DNA from 2 places in the Acidovorax sp. GW835-FHT14B10 genome. Region 1 is predicted to be linked to the other one. Evidence: predicted binding sites of a transcription regulator. Region 1 holds the regulator's gene; the other holds the start of a gene.

Region 1 (7,762 bases):
GCCCGGCAGCAACCTGCCTGCCGCCGCAGTTCATGCCAACGAAGAGCCGAGGCAGGCCGGCCCACCACGCTCACAGACGCTCCTGGCGACACGGCGACTCCGACTTTTACTGCTGTGTCGCCAAAGTCGCCAGAACGGAGGGATGCTCCGTTGCCAACTTCTACCCACAACCGCACACCAAAAGACCGAACAACCCGCAAGCTGTTCGGTTTTTGGTTTTGGATGCACTCTTTTAATGCGAACGATTCTTATTTATAATCAATTTCACCAACCACTTCACCGAAGGTTCGCATGGAGCACTTGTCCACTTCGCCCAGCTGCCAGCACACCATGCTGGCCCGTAGCCCTGTCGGGCATGTGTCGGTCTGTTCCGATTGCGGGGTGGTGCATCTGTCCATAGATTGCCTGTCGGTTCGACTGGAAGTCAACGCATTCTTGGCCTTGGCCGAGATGCTGTCGCAAGCCCAAAAGCGCTTGAACGGCATGCAACCGCACGAAGGCCATGCCTGTCACGAGTCCGCTCATGTGGTTCATTGAAAACGAGACCGCACAACCAGGAGGTCGTATGTGTGATCAATGCGCCAGCCCTCTTCCGGCCAATACCGGGTCTCGCCGCAGGCGGCTTTGGGATCTTCCACACCAGTGCCACTGCCCCGTGGTGGGGGTGTGCCTTCCGCTGGCAGCACTTCGCCAGTTGGTGAACAAGGCATTGGGGGGCAAAGCCATTGCGGATGATTACGAGGTTCATGTCGGCGCGGTCGCCGAATGCACCCAGCGCAATCGGCTGTCCGAGCTGCTGCAGAAGGATCTGGAATCACGGTACGCCAGAACCGTTCAGGCGTTCAAGTTCGCCAAGGACACCAAGGCGGTGGCCGACCTGTGGGCTGACGCTGTTCGCCAAGGCGATGTCTCAGGGGCTTTTTGGGCCACGTTGACCCACCCCCGCTGCGACGAGGTTTTGCAGGAGGTTGTCCTGAGAGACATGCACATGTTGCAGCACCAGGCCGGGGCCGCTGTTCGCATTGACTTGACCAAGTTCAACGAGTTGATCAAGGAAAACGGTGTCCTGGGTCGGGAGCTGGGCCGAGTGCAAGAACGATGCACCCGAGTGATCACGGAGAAGGCCGCTGAAATCGAGCAACTGCACGCACAACTCGTGCAGCAGCGAGCCATCGTGATTGGTAAGGACTCGCGGATTGCGTTCCATCTGCAGGACATGGAGCAGCTGAAAGCGTCGCTGCCGGACTTTGAAAACACGTCCCGGCTGCGAAAGAAGATCGATCAGCTCACGGCTCGACAGGCGGAGCTGGAAACGCAAAACGCACAACTGCGCCAGCAGCTCAGCGAAGCACAACGCTCGCCGAGCCTGCGTGAATCGGCGGCTCAGCCTGCTCCCGCAGCCGAACAGCACCACGACACGCCCAAGGAAAGCCCAATCACCTTCCATCTCAAGGCAAAGACGATCCTGTGTGTCGGGGGTCGCAACGGAAACGTGGCGAACTATCGCGATGTGATCGAGAAAGCGGGGGGCAACTTCGCACACCACGATGGGGGTCTGGAAGACAAGCAAGGTGCGCTCGACTCCATCCTCGCCGCAGCCGATTTGGTCATCTGCCAAACCGGCTGCATCAGTCACAACGCCTACTGGCGGGTCAAGGATTTCTGCAAACGTACCGGCAAGCAATGTGTCTTCGTCGAGAACCCCAGCACCTCCTCACTGACCCGTACCTTGCAGCAAATCACCGTGGATGACACCCACGGCGAACTGGCAGAAAATACATTCGCTCAGTAAAAAGCAACATATCGCCGCCATGAAAGGAGTCCACCATGGACGAATCCAAAACCAAAGCCGCTATTGATGCTCTCAACCGGATCATGGAACTTGAGTTGGCGGGTGTGGTGAAGTACACCCACTACTCGCTCATGGTGTATGGCTACAACCGCATTCCCATCGTATCCTGGATGAAGGGCAACGCCGATGAGAGCCTGGCCCATGCTCACAAAGCCGGGGAAATGGTCACGCTGCTGGGCGGCCACCCGTCCCTCAAGATCGGCCCCCTGCTGGAAACCGAACAGCACGACATTGGCGACATTCTGCGCGAGAGCTTGTCGCACGAGAAAACCGCCCTGGCCGCGTACTACGATTTGCTCAAGATCGCGGAAGGCCACTCGGTACTTCTGGAAGAGTACGCCCGCGAGATGATCGTCAATGAAGAGCTGCATCAAGACGAGGTCAACAAGATGCTGCGCCGTCCGGGCGAGACCGCAGCGTTCAAGGGCTAATACTGACAGCGGCACGGCGACTTTGGCGACACACCTTTAATGGGTGTCGCCCACCTAGCCATCACTCAGACTTTGACTTGTGGGACGCTGCACGCCGGAGTTACGGCGCTTTTAGCGGGCTTGAAATCTGTTCAAACTCGACAATTTCAAAACCTGGGCCAAGCAACCTGAAACCCCGTGGTATGCAAAAGCGCAGGGGGTTTTCGTTGTGGCCTATGCGCTCAGCCCGATTGACCTTATTCCGGACTTCATACCCGTGCTGGGCTACGTGGATGATTTGCCGTTGTTGCCTTGCCTGATCTGACGCACGGTCAGGCTCGTACCCGTGTCGGTATTGACCGACTGCCGGTCTCGCGCGGACGACTGGATGAAACGTGGTGAGGGTAGCGGGCGGCACGGGCGCTGATCGGGGGATGGGTGCCGCACTGGTATTGGCGCAGGTGCTGCGAGGCCCGCAGCGACACTGTGTGGCCAGTAGCCGGGGCTTTGCGGGGCTCAGTAACGAAAAAACCCCAGATGGTGAGGGCTGGGGTTTTTTTGGTGGGACGCCCGTGAGTCGAACACGGCACCAATAGATTATGAGTCTACTGCTCTAACCAAGCATGAGCTAGCGTCCCGAAATTTTTGCTACTCGGCCGTTACATGGCGGCTTCGCTTGGGCGGTCACTACCTGCGCAAGGTGTTGATTTTATTGAGTTTAATCCCCTGCTTCAACATCTTGAACGATGTAGCATGAGTCCTCTGCTCTCACCAACTGAACTAACGCCCCTCGCGCCAGCGCTGAATCAGACGGAGCACGGCAAGTATTGTAGGGTGTTTATTTGCGGTAACTGAGCGCGTTGGACACCAGCTTGGAAGTAATGTCCACGATCTGGATCATCCGGTCATAGGGCATGCGGGTGGGGCCGATCACCCCCAGCGTACCCACCACCCGGCCGTCCACTTCGTAAGGTGCGCTAACAATCGAGAGCTCTTCGAACGGCACAACCTGGCTCTCTCCGCCGATGTAGATACGGACGCCCTCTGCCTGGCTGGAGATGTCCAGAAGGCGAAGTATCTGGGTTTTCTGTTCGAACAAATCGAAGGCCCTGCGAAGGTTGCCCATGTCGCTAGAGAAATCGCTCACTGCCAGCAGGTTTCTTTCGCCAGAAATGACGACCTCATCCTGCGCTTCGGAAAGGGCTTCCGAACTGATGTTGACCGCAGCCTGCATCAATGAAGCGATCTCCCCTCGCAGCATGTCCACCTCCGATTTGAGCTTTTCACGGACTTGCTCCATGGCCAAACCGGCATAGTGGGCATTCAGGAAGTTGGCGGCCTCGATCAACTGCGACTGTGAATAGTCCACATCGGTGAAGATGACACGGTTTTGCACATCTCCCTCCGGTGAAACAATGATCACCAGAAACCGGCGCTCCGAAAGTCGAAGAAATTCGATATGGCGGAACACGGAGGTGCGCCGCGGCGCCATCACGACACCCACAAACTGGGAGAGGTTCGACAAAAGGTGCGCCGCATTGGCAATCACTTTTTGCGGCTGCTCTGGCACCAGTTGTGGCGGCGTCAGTGGATCCCGCTGCACTGTCAGCATGGTGTCCACAAACAGGCGGTAGCCACGCGCGGTGGGGATTCTTCCAGCGGAGGTGTGGGGGCTTGCGATCAACCCCAGCGCCTCCAGATCCGCCATGACATTGCGTATCGTTGCCGGGGAGAGCTCCAACCCGGAAGCACGTGAAAGGGTGCGCGAACCCACAGGCTGCCCATCGGCGATATAGCGCTCGACCAGCGCTTTCAGCAACAACTTGGCACGGTCATCGAGCATGGAATGATTTTAATGATGTAATTTCGCGATGACGTCCAATTTCCGCCATGTTGCGCTTATCGGCAAGTATCAGGCAACTGCTGCCGGCGCCATGACCGATAGCTCGCGCCACGCCCTCGAAGAGATAGCTCAGTTTCTTGTTCGCCTGGGATGTCAGGTGGTGCTTGAAAAAGAAACCGCCATCAATACCAAACTGACCGCCTATCCCTCCATGGACGTGGACACCATTGGCGCCCAATGCGAACTGGGGCTCGTCGTTGGCGGAGATGGCACCATGCTCGGCATCGGTCGACAGCTCGCGCGCTATGGCACCCCGCTGATCGGAATCAATCAGGGGCGCCTGGGTTTCATCACCGACATTCCCTTCGGCAGCTATCAGGCAGCGCTCACTCCCATGCTGTGCGGAGAATACGAAGAGGATTTGCGCCCCCTGATGCGCGCACGCGTGGTTCGTGGGCAGGCCACGGTTTTCGAAGCCCTTGCCATGAACGATGTCGTGGTGAATCGCGGAGCCACATCCGGCATGGTGGAACTTCGCGTGGAAGTGGGCGGGCAATTCGTGGCCAACCAGAGGGCTGACGGGCTCATCATTGCATCGCCCACCGGATCAACAGCCTACGCACTTTCCGCGGGCGGCCCCATGCTGCACCCGTCCATTCCAGGGTGGGTATTGGTTCCCATCGCACCCCATACCCTTTCAAACCGCCCTATCGTTTTATCGGACGCCACCGAAGTGGCCGTCGAGATAGTGAGTGGCAGGGACGTCAGCGCCAATTTCGACATGCAGTCTCTGGCGTCACTGCTGCACGGTGACCGGATTCTTGTTCAGCGCTCCGAGCACAGCGTTCGGTTTTTGCACCCGCTCGGCTGGAACTATTTCGCGACACTGCGCAAGAAGTTACGCTGGAACGAAGGGGGCTCCTAATCATGGCGCTCAGGCGAATCACCCTGCGGGACTTCGTGATTGTTCGAGAACTTGCTCTGGATCTACAGACAGGCTTCACCGTGTTGACCGGGGAAACCGGGGCCGGCAAATCGATTCTGGTGGATGCGCTGCAACTGGCACTGGGCGCTCGCGCGGATGCAGGGTACGTGCGTGAAGGCGCCCGCCATGCCGATGTGTGCGCAGAATTCGATTCCCCCAGCCACTTGCACCCATGGTTCGAAGAAGCGGGGATCGAGGCCAGCGACATCTTGCTACTGCGCCGAACCGTAGACACCCTGGGGAAAAGTCGAGCGTGGATCAATGGCACGCCGGCTACCGCAACGCAACTCCGCCACCTGGGGGATCAATTATTGGACATTCATGGCCAGCACGCATGGCAGAGTCTGACCCGCCCGGATTCCGTGCGCGGCTTGCTGGACGCTTATGCGGGTATTTCGCTGCAGGAATTGTCTGCAAGCTGGACCCAATGGCGTGTCGCCCAGAAGATCCTGGAGGAAGCACGTGCGGCCCAAGCATCTCTGCAGCAAGAGCGCGAGCGGCTGCAATGGCAAATTGCTGAAATCAGCAAACTGGCCCCCGGAGACGACGAGTGGGTGGACCTGGAAATGCAGCACCAGCGTCTCTCGCATGCCCACACGCTGCTGGAAGCCGCCCAGGATGCACTGGCAACCCTCGACGAGGAGGAGTCGGGCGCACATTCCAGACTGACGCGCGCTGTCTCACGACTGCAGAACCACGAGCAGCTTGAACCTGTGTTTGGCGACCTGGCAAATATCCTTTCGTCCAGCTTGGCGCAGACCAGCGATGTCATCCGCTCGCTGCAAGCCTATCTGAGGCGTACCGACCTGGACCCGGAACGTCTTGCAGATCTCGACGTGCGCGTGTCGCAGTGGATGACTCTGGCGAGGCGCTACAAGCGCCAACCTTCAGAATTGCCCGCCTTGCTGCAAGCTTGGAAAACAGAACTGCTGCGTCTGGACGCTGCAGCCGATCTCGCCAGCCTCGAATCAACCCAAGCGAGCACCGCCAAAGCCTACCAAACCATCGCACGCGCCATTTCGCGCGGTAGAGCAAAGGCTGCACCCCAACTGTCCGCGGCCATCACACAGGCGATGCAGGGCCTGGGCATGACGGGAGGTGTGTTTGAGGTTTCGGTGACAACGGCCTCTGAGCCTGCACTGCATGGATTGGACGACGTTGCCTTTCTCGTGGCAGGCCACCCTGGCATGACGCCCCGCCCCATCGGCAAGGTCGCATCGGGCGGCGAGCTGTCACGGCTTTCCCTGGCCATTTCCGTGACCACCAGCGAACTGGGTACGGCGCCCACCCTGGTTTTTGACGAAGTGGATTCGGGCGTCGGAGGGGCCGTGGCAGAAACTGTGGGTCGATTGATGCGGCAACTGGGACGCGACCGGCAGGTGCTGGCAGTCACCCACTTGCCGCAGGTGGCAGCCTATGCAGACCACCATCTCATGGTGTTCAAGCGTCGCAATGCGGACGGAACCACCAGCACCGTCAGGCCGCTTCTGGGCGACCAGCGGATTGCGGAAGTGGCCCGCATGCTTGGCGGTGAACACCCCACGGGAACCACCCTGGCGCATGCCAACGAAATGTTAAGCCTTGCTACTACCTCGACAATGGAACGATGACCATGTCCCTGGAAATTGTGCTGATCACCGGAATGTCTGGCTCGGGAAAATCCGTGGCGTTGCATGCGCTGGAGGATTACGGGTATTACTGCGTTGACAACCTGCCCCCTGAATTGCTCCCCGCTTTTGTGGCACTGGAGCACAAGCACCACGGGAACCGCGTGGCAATCGCCATGGATGTGCGCAGCGCCACGTCACTACCGCAAGTACCCCGGGAACTGGACCGTCTGCGCAAACAGGGGGTGATTGTTCAGTCCATCTTCCTGGATGCGACCACAGACACACTGGTTCGCCGTTTTTCCGAGACACGTCGCCGCCACCCTTTGTCGCATGATGATGTTCCAGATGGCCGTCGAGCACTCACGCAGGTGATTGAACTGGAGCGCGATTTGCTGACGGATCTGCGGGAGCAGGCACATGTCATAGACACCAGCACGATAAGGGCATCCCAGCTCCAGAGCTATGTCAAAGACCTGATGCCATCGGCGCCGGGGCAGCTCACACTGGTTTTCCAGTCGTTCGCATTCAAGCGGGGAATTCCCGTGGATGCCGACTATGTGTTCGACGTCCGGATGCTACCCAACCCCCATTACGAACCCGCGCTGCGCGACCTGACGGGACTGGATGCCCCTGTCGCAGACTTTCTACGCCAACAGGCGGATGTGCGGCTGATGGGCCAGCACATCGAGAAATTTCTCTCCTATTGGCTGGACATGCTGGACCGGAACCACCGAAGCTATGTGACGGTAGCCGTCGGATGCACAGGCGGTCAGCACAGATCCGTCTATCTCGTGGAGCAATTGGCCCAGGTATTCAGCGACCGATGGACCGTTCTGCGACGCCATCGCGAGTTGGATGGTCGCTAAAAAAACGTGCCACAGCGAGGTCCTGCTGAGCCTACAGCCGGGCCAGTAGTTTGCGAACGGGGGCAGGAAGGCCCATGACAGCGATCTGTTCCGCAGTAAACCAGCCTCCGCCATCGTCTGGCGTTGCCTCACCATATTGCCGCACGATCACAGGATGCAAGTACAGATCGCGATGGGTCAGCACATGAAGAAAAGG
Region 2 (7,762 bases), on a different contig from region 1:
CAACGGTGTGCTGCTGCCGCTGTCGGGGGCGGGCTCCGCATCGAGCCGGGCCAGCTGCAGCAGTTGCTCCACCAGCCTTGTGGCCCGGTCGCAGCCCTGCACCGTGGCCTCCAGCGCCATGGCGCGCTCCTGGGTGTCGGTGGCGCCTTGCGCCACCTGGGCCTGCATGCGGATGCCCGCAATGGGCGTGCGCAGTTCGTGCGCCGCATCGGCGGTGAATTGCTGCTCGGTGGCCAGCAGCCGGGCCATGCGCTCGAACAGGTCGTTGAGCGCCGTGACCAGGGGTAGCACCTCGGGCGGCACGCCTTCGGTGGACAGGGGGGCCAGTGACTGCGGCTGGCGCGCGGCCACGGCCTGCCCGAGCCGGCCCAGCGGCCGCACCGAGCCGCGCACCGCCCACCAGATGCCCAGCGCCAGCAGCGGCAGGGCCCAGGCCAGGGGCTTGAGGATGCTGGTCAGGCTGGCCAGCACGATCTCGCGGCGCACCGACTGCAGCTCGCCCACCAGAATGCGCACATCGCGCTCGCGCCCCTGCGTGACGAACACGCGCCAGGCCTTGCCGTCCACCTGGCTGTCGGCAAAGCCACGCTTGCGCCGCTGCGTCAGGGGTTGCTGCGGCGCACTGGCCGAGCGGGCCAGCAACTGGTCTTCGTGCCAGAGCTGGAACACCACGCGCGGCTGGTGCTTGTCGAGCTCGGGCGCTTCGTTCAGGCGGTCTTCGTCGAGTTCATCCAGGGGCTGCAGGCGCAGCAGGGCGGCGGTTTGCGCCAGATGGGCATCGAGCAGGTCGCTGACTTCCTCGTCGGTCTCGTGCCAGGCCAGCGCGGCGGCCACGCTCCAGGCCAGCAGCACCAAGGCCAGCACCGTGGTCAGCAGCCGGGTCTGCAGCGAGCGGGGTGTGCGCGGGGCGGCGGCGCTCATGCGGTTTCGCGTGCAATGCGGTAGCCCACGCCGCGCACGGTCTCGATCAGGGCCGCGCCCAGCTTGCGTCGCAGGTGGTAGATGTGCACTTCCACCGCGTTGCTGTTGATCTCGCTGCCCCACTGGTACAGGCGCTGCTCCAGCTGCTCGCGACTGAGCACGCGCCCTGCGTTCAGCAGCAGCGCGTGCAGCAGGTCGTATTCGCGGTTCGACAGCTCCACGGCTTGGCCATCCGCCATCACCTGGTGGGCGGCCGGGTCCAGCACCACGTTGCCAGCGGCCAGCCGGGTTTCGCTCTGGCCATGGGCGCGTCGCACCAGGGCGCGCAGGCGGGCGGCCAGCTCGTGCAGGTCGATGGGCTTGATGAGGTAGTCGTCAGCGCCCGCGTCCAGCCCGGCAATGCGGGCGGGCACGGCGTCGCGGGCGGTGAGCACCAGCACGGGCGTGGTGTTGCGGCGCGCGCGCACCTGGCGCAGCACGTCCATGCCGTCCTGGCGTGGCAGGCCCAGGTCGAGCACGGCCGCCTGGTAGGCGCCGGTGGCCAGCTCGCGCTCGGCCGCCACGCCATCGCGCACCCAGTCCACCTGGAAGCCGTTTTGCGCCAGGCCGGCGCGGATGCCCGAGCCCAGCAGTTCGTCGTCTTCGGCCAGCAGGATGCGCATGGAAGAGGCTTTCAGTCAGTCGTCGCCATGGTGGTGATTCTCGCTCCAGCGCGTGGCATCGGTGGCGGGCTGCTGGGGCGCCTGGTTCCACTGCCACGCCCAGAAGGTCAGCACGCAGGCCAGGACGAGCGCGGCGATTCCGCCGTGGTTGCTTTTCGCCAGATCGGGCCCGGAGCCTGGCACACGGCCCGTCAGCATGGGCAGCGCCTGGTTCTTGCGGCGCAGCACGCTCAGGAGCGCGATCAGGCCGATATGGGCCAGCACCACGAACAGCAGGGTGTTGCCGAAGAACTCGTGCACTTCCTCCAGCCATTCGCCGCCCCATTCGTCCCACACGGCATAGCCGCTGAGGGTGAGCGGTACCACCAGCGCCAGGATCAGCGCCACGGCCAGCGCCATCAGCAGGTTCTGCCCCGGGCGCCAGGTGGCCTGCAGCGCACCGGGCGAGCGCACGGCCACCAGGGACTTCAGCCACGTCGGCACGCCCTGCAGCTTGCGCCACAGCACCGACAGCTGGGCCTGGCGCGGCCCGAACAAGCCCCACAGCAGGCGTGCCACGACCAGCCCCGCCAGCGTGTAGCCCAGCGTGACGTGTACCAGGCGCCAGCGTTCGCCGTCGGCGGTGATATAGGCCGCCGTGAAGCTCAGCGCCATCAGCCAGTGCAGCATGCGCGTGGTGGCATCGACCACGCGGCGGGTGGCGGGCCGGGGCGTCTGCGTTGGGGCCGTGGAGGGCGCTGAAGCAGTGGAGGGCGATGGGGTGGAAAGGGTGTCGGATGTCATGGCAGTTCTCTCTTCGGAATGCGGACGCGGTCGTCGTCAAAGTCGCCCTGGTCGGCGCGGGTGTGGCAGGCCATGCAGTGGGCGCGACTGCCCACGGCGGTGCGCTTCCAGACGGCGGGTTTCACCTCGCGGTGCTTGCGCTCGAACCAGGCGGATTGGGTGATGCGGTCTTGCGGCGGGGCCTCGCGCGCGCGCTTGGTGGTGCCGGCATGGGCCTGCAGCCAGGTACTGATCTGGCCCACCATGGCAGGGTCGAGCGAGGCGTTGGTGCCGTAGTGCTGGTCCAGCCCCTTCATCATGCGGATCCACGCGCTGGCCGGCAGCATGCCGGGCGGGTAGGCCATGTGGCAGGCGGCGCACTCCTGCCGGTAGGCCGGCAGCATGGCGCTGGCGGGCATCTCGCGGCTGTCGGCCCAGGCAGCGGGCAGGGCGCAAGCGAGGGCCAGCAGGGTGGCTGACCGGCGAGCGGTGCGCACGAGCGGGGTGGTGCGCGCCATGGTGAAGGCGGTGCGGTTCATGGTTTGTCCTTGGCGGCCTGGGGCGGGTTGTGGGCATCGAGCTGCAGCAACCAGGCCAGCACATCGGCCTTTTCGACGGCGGTGCATTCGCGGCTCAGCACGTCCTTGCAATTGCGGCGAAACCATTTGTCCACCTTGGCGGTGTCGGTGAAGCGTTCGGGGTTGAACGCGGGCGCCAGCGGGGCGATGGTCTTGCCCGTGCTGGCGTGGCGGGTGGACGTGGTGGGCGGATTGCCGTGGCACGAGGCGCACGACCACTCGCCGCCATGGCGGCTGTTGAAGAACACGCGGCCGCGCTCGGCGCTGACGGGTTTGCCGGAGACATCGCTCCAGCGCTGCATCTGCGAGGCAGCGGTGGTGTCGGCGGCGCGGGCCGGCGCCAGGGCGAAGGCCAGCGCCAGCAGCGCGGCCATGCGCACGAGAGAGGGGGTGTGTGGGGTGTTCATGCCGCCATGGTGCAAGGCGGGCATGAAGAATGGCTTAAGGTGCCAGGGCAGGACGCACGCCAGTCCTTTTGATTTTTATTTTGATAAAAACAACCCATGGCGCTTGTTGGTCAAGCGCTGGCAGCTGTTCAATAAGTAGCGTCCTTGGGCTGAGCGATAGATGCTGTCGCAGTGCCCCGGCCGCGGAGCCTTCTGCATATCTGCTTGTCGCACGGTCCTCCTATCATGTCCTGGGGCATTCGCCAGCCGTCCGTCAACATTCCACCAAGAGAGGGGTTTCACCATGGATTTTGTTCAGGCAATCCAGTCGTGCCTGGGACAGTACGCTACTTTTTCGGGTCGTGCTTCACGGTCCGAATACTGGTGGTTTTTTCTGTTCCAGGTGATCGTGATGATCGTCGCCAGCCTGCTGGGCGACATGGTCTACGCGCTGGCCTCGCTGGCGCTGCTGTTGCCGGCATTGGCCGTGGGCACGCGCCGCCTGCACGACATTGGTCGCACCGGCTGGTGGCAGCTGCTGTTGCTGAGCGGCATCGGCTTTCTGGTGCTGCTGTACTGGTGGGTGCAGCCCGGCGAAGCATCGTCCAACACCTACGGCGAGCCCTTCGCCGCATGACATGAAAAAAGCCCGCAGACCGTAAGACCTGCGGGCTTTTTGTGGGGCTGCGCAGCCAGGGCGGCTGCGCAGGGGCCAGGTAATTACATGCCCATGCCGCCCATGCCACCCATACCGCCCATGTCGGGCATGCCGCCGCCGGCAGCGGCTTCTTCCTTCGGAGCCTCGGCCACCATGGCTTCGGTCGTCAGCAGCAGCGATGCCACGGAAGCGGCGTTCTGCAGGGCCGTGCGGGTGACCTTCGTGGGGTCCAGGATGCCCAGTTCGAGCATGTCGCCGTACGTGTCGTTCGAGGCGTTGAAACCGTAGTTGCCCTTGCCGGCCAACACAGCGTTCACCACCACCGAGGCTTCACCACCGGCGTTGTTCACGATTTCACGCAGGGGGGCTTCGATGGCCTTGAGCACCAGCTTGATACCGGCTTCCTGGTCGGCGTTGTCGCCCTTGACCGTGTCGCCCACGGCTTGCTTGGCACGCAGCAGGGCCACGCCACCACCAGCCACAACGCCTTCTTCCACCGCTGCGCGCGTTGCGTGCAGTGCGTCTTCCACGCGGGCCTTCTTTTCCTTCATTTCGACTTCGGTGGCAGCGCCCACCTTGATCACGGCCACACCGCCGGCCAGCTTGGCCACGCGTTCCTGCAGCTTTTCGCGGTCGTAGTCGGACGTGGCTTCTTCGATCTGCACGCGCACTTGCTTGACGCGGGCTTCGATGTCAGCGGCAGCACCGGCGCCGTCGATGATGATGGTGTTTTCCTTGCCCACTTCGATGCGCTTGGCCTGGCCCAGGTCGGCCAGGGTCACCTTCTCGAGGGTCAGGCCCACTTCTTCGGCGATGACCTTGCCGCCCGTCAGGATGGCGATGTCTTCCAGCATGGCCTTGCGGCGGTCGCCGAAGCCAGGAGCCTTCACAGCCACGACCTTCAGGATGCCGCGGATGGTGTTCACGACCAAGGTAGCCAGGGCTTCACCTTCGACTTCTTCGGCAATGATCAGCAGCGGACGGCCGGCCTTGGCCACTTGCTCCAGCGTGGGCAGCAGGTCGCGGATGTTGCTGATTTTCTTGTCGAACAGCAGCACGAAGGGGTTGTCCAGAATCGCGGATTGCTTTTCGGGGTTGTTGATGAAGTAGGGCGACAGGTAGCCACGGTCGAACTGCATGCCTTCCACGACGTCCAGTTCGGAGTCGAGCGACTTGCCGTCTTCCACGGTGATCACGCCTTCCTTGCCGACCTTGTCCATGGCGTCAGCGATCAGCTTGCCGATGGTTTCGTCGGAGTTGGCGGAGATCGAACCGACCTGGGCGATTTCCTTGGAGGTGGTGGTGGGCTTGGAAGCCTTCTTCAGCTCGATCACCAGGGCTGCAACAGCCTTGTCGATACCGCGCTTGAGGTCCATGGGGTTGATGCCGGCGGCCACGTACTTGAAGCCTTCGCGCACGATGGCTTGTGCCAACACGGTGGCGGTGGTGGTGCCGTCACCCGCGTTGTCGCTGGTCTTGGAGGCCACTTCCTTCACGAGCTGGGCGCCCATGTTCTGCAGCTTGTCCTTGAGTTCGATTTCCTTGGCCACGGACACACCGTCCTTGGTCACGGTGGGGGCGCCGAACGAGCGCTCCAGCACCACGTTGCGGCCCTTGGGGCCCAGGGTGACCTTGACCGCGTTGGCCAGGATGTTCACGCCTTCAACCATGCGTGCGCGGGCTTCGCCGCCGAAAACTACGTCTTTTGCTGCCATGTTTGGCTCCTAGAGAAATCTAAAAATTCGTGAAACAGATGACTGAGTCGAGAAAAGAATTGCGTAGCGAGCGGCTCACAGGCTAGGCGGACGGAGCGCAGGAACCGGAACGTACTTCCCGTACGTGAGGATTCCGAGCACCGCCCAACGACGCATGTGGGCCGCGCAGTAGCAATTACTTCTCGACAACGGCGAACAGGTCGTCTTCCTTCATCACCAGCAGCTCGTCGCCCTTGACCTTGACGGTCTGGCCCGAGTACTTGCCGAACAGAACGCGGTCACCGACCTTCACGTTCAGGGCGATCAGCTCGCCCTTGTCGTTCTTCTTGCCGGGGCCGACGGCCAGCACTTCACCTTGATCGGGCTTTTCAGCGGCGTTGTCGGGGATCACGATGCCGGAGGCGGTCGTGGTTTCGCTTTCGATACGCTTGACGATCACGCGATCGTGCAGAGGGCGAAGGTTCATTGCATTGCTCCTGTTGACTGAAATAAAAAGCCGGATGAAAAGGCGCCCGCACTGCGAACACCACCAAACTTCCTCGCGACAAGCGCCTTGTTAGCACTCGTTTGAGGCGAGTGCTAATGATAGAGGCATTTGTGGCCGTTTCAAGACGTCCCCTGGCGGATGGGGGATTTTGGGGAGGGAGAATGCAGCGGCAGGCGGTCACCTTGCAGGGTTGCACCGGCCCGGTGGGCTCTTCCTGCCGGTTCACTGTCTCTGGTGGTAACGGATTGCTATTGAAAAATAGCTGCTTGCGCAATGCCAGAAAGCGCTGAAACCCATTAATGCAGTCAACTGCAATGCGACCGTGGGGAGGACGCCGTTTCAAGTTCCCAGCCTGATCACCGCCGCTTCCCGGCGCTGGCCTGCCGCGCCAGCAGAGCGCAGGCTGCGTTCAGGGTGTGCGTGGTGGTCAGGGCGCGTGCAATCTGCTTGTGGGTATCGGCATGCAGCAGGCATTGCCATGGAGCCCGGGCACCGCGCAGCTGGGCAGAAAAAATGCCGCCACCACGCCCCATTCCACCGCCTGGGGCCATTGCAGCAGTGGGCACCCCACCCCAAACACCAGCAGCGCAAGACCCTCGGCGGTCGCCACACACCGTGACGGCAGGGGGGCGGATATTTCTGCAGGGTCCGTGGTGGCGTGCAGGCCGATTCCGGCATGTGCCGATGTGCCCGCCATGGGCCTGTGCAGCGGTGTTGCAACGGCGCAGCAGCGTCTGCCCGCCCCAGCGCGCGGCCGCCGCACCAGGGCAACCGCCGACAGGCGTATTTTCTGAATGAAAATAGCTTGAAACGCTTATAAAAAAGCGCTTCAAGCTATTAATCGGATAGCAATTTGTGGGCGATACCTTGCCCCCCGACCTACGCTCCCCGTACCAGCGCCAGGATCTGGCCGGCGTCCAGCGTTGCGGCCTTTTGCTGGATCTGTGGCAGGTATTGTGTTTGCAGCTGCTTGGCGGGGCCGAGCAGGTTCTGGAACGTGTCGCGCAGCATGGTGGTGCTCATGACCCGGCCCCCGGCGTAGTAGCGCCGGGCCACCTGCCCCAGCGCATAGGTCGTGGCAAACGAAAACGCCATACCAGTGGCGGCACCGCCCATGCGGCCGATGGTTTTGCCCGCTGCCTTGCCCAGCAGGCCTCCGAGCAATTTGCGGCCAAACTGCTCCAGGTATTGCGAGGTCAGACCCACGCCAGCGGCGGCGATGAACTCCTTGATGTGGCCCTGGTCCAGTTCCACGCCATGGGCCTTGCCGATGCCATACACCATCTTCACCTGCAGCGGGATGATGGCCATTGACGCCCAGGACTGCGGCAGCAGCTCCAGCGCGCCGTTGAGCAGGGCGTAATGGAGGATGGACTGGTCCAGGCCCGCATCGGAAGCGGCAGGGGCGGCTGCGGCCACCGCCGCCGTGGCCACCGGGGCTGCCGCAGGGATGGCCATGGGCACAGCCTTTTCTGCCGCCGCCACCAGCGCGTCGGCTTCCTGGTCAAACACGTCGGTCTGCGGTGTGCCCAGTTGCAGCAATGTTTTGAGCGTGGCCAGAAAATCGCGCTCGGCCGCTGTCTGGCGGCCATC

Evidence for each region. Region 1 encodes HrcA, which represses chaperone genes, less so after heat shock. Its sites were predicted from a motif close to TTAGCACTCNNNNNNNNNGAGTGCTAA; they were not measured.
Region 2: a site for HrcA is predicted at 6,239-6,265, ahead of AC1Q5S_RS18905 (co-chaperone GroES). Genes of this name have one in related genera too.

What each region holds. Positions count from the first base shown of each region.
Region 1 is NZ_JBXAGC010000002.1:57,766-65,527, forward strand. It holds gene AC1Q5S_RS02155 (hypothetical protein) at 1-236, shown strand, start outside; gene AC1Q5S_RS02160 (DUF2325 domain-containing protein) at 524-1,792, shown strand; gene AC1Q5S_RS02165 (ferritin-like domain-containing protein) at 1,828-2,283, shown strand; partial or broken gene AC1Q5S_RS02170 (YkvA family protein) at 2,411-2,656, shown strand; tRNA gene AC1Q5S_RS02175 (tRNA-Ile) at 2,822-2,900, opposite strand; gene hrcA (heat-inducible transcriptional repressor HrcA) at 3,101-4,105, opposite strand; gene AC1Q5S_RS02185 (NAD kinase) at 4,134-5,030, shown strand; gene recN (DNA repair protein RecN) at 5,033-6,700, shown strand; gene rapZ (RNase adapter RapZ) at 6,703-7,566, shown strand; gene mutY (A/G-specific adenine glycosylase) at 7,598-7,762, opposite strand, start outside.
Region 2 is NZ_JBXAGC010000031.1:11,549-19,310, forward strand. It holds gene AC1Q5S_RS18870 (ATP-binding protein) at 1-921, opposite strand, end outside; gene AC1Q5S_RS18875 (response regulator) at 918-1,583, opposite strand; gene AC1Q5S_RS18880 (cytochrome b/b6 domain-containing protein) at 1,599-2,366, opposite strand; gene AC1Q5S_RS18885 (diheme cytochrome c) at 2,363-2,884, opposite strand; gene AC1Q5S_RS18890 (DUF1924 domain-containing protein) at 2,881-3,354, opposite strand; gene AC1Q5S_RS18895 (DUF805 domain-containing protein) at 3,614-3,946, shown strand; gene groL (chaperonin GroEL) at 4,030-5,682, opposite strand; gene AC1Q5S_RS18905 (co-chaperone GroES) at 5,858-6,148, opposite strand; gene AC1Q5S_RS18910 (YcjF family protein) at 7,049-7,762, opposite strand, start outside.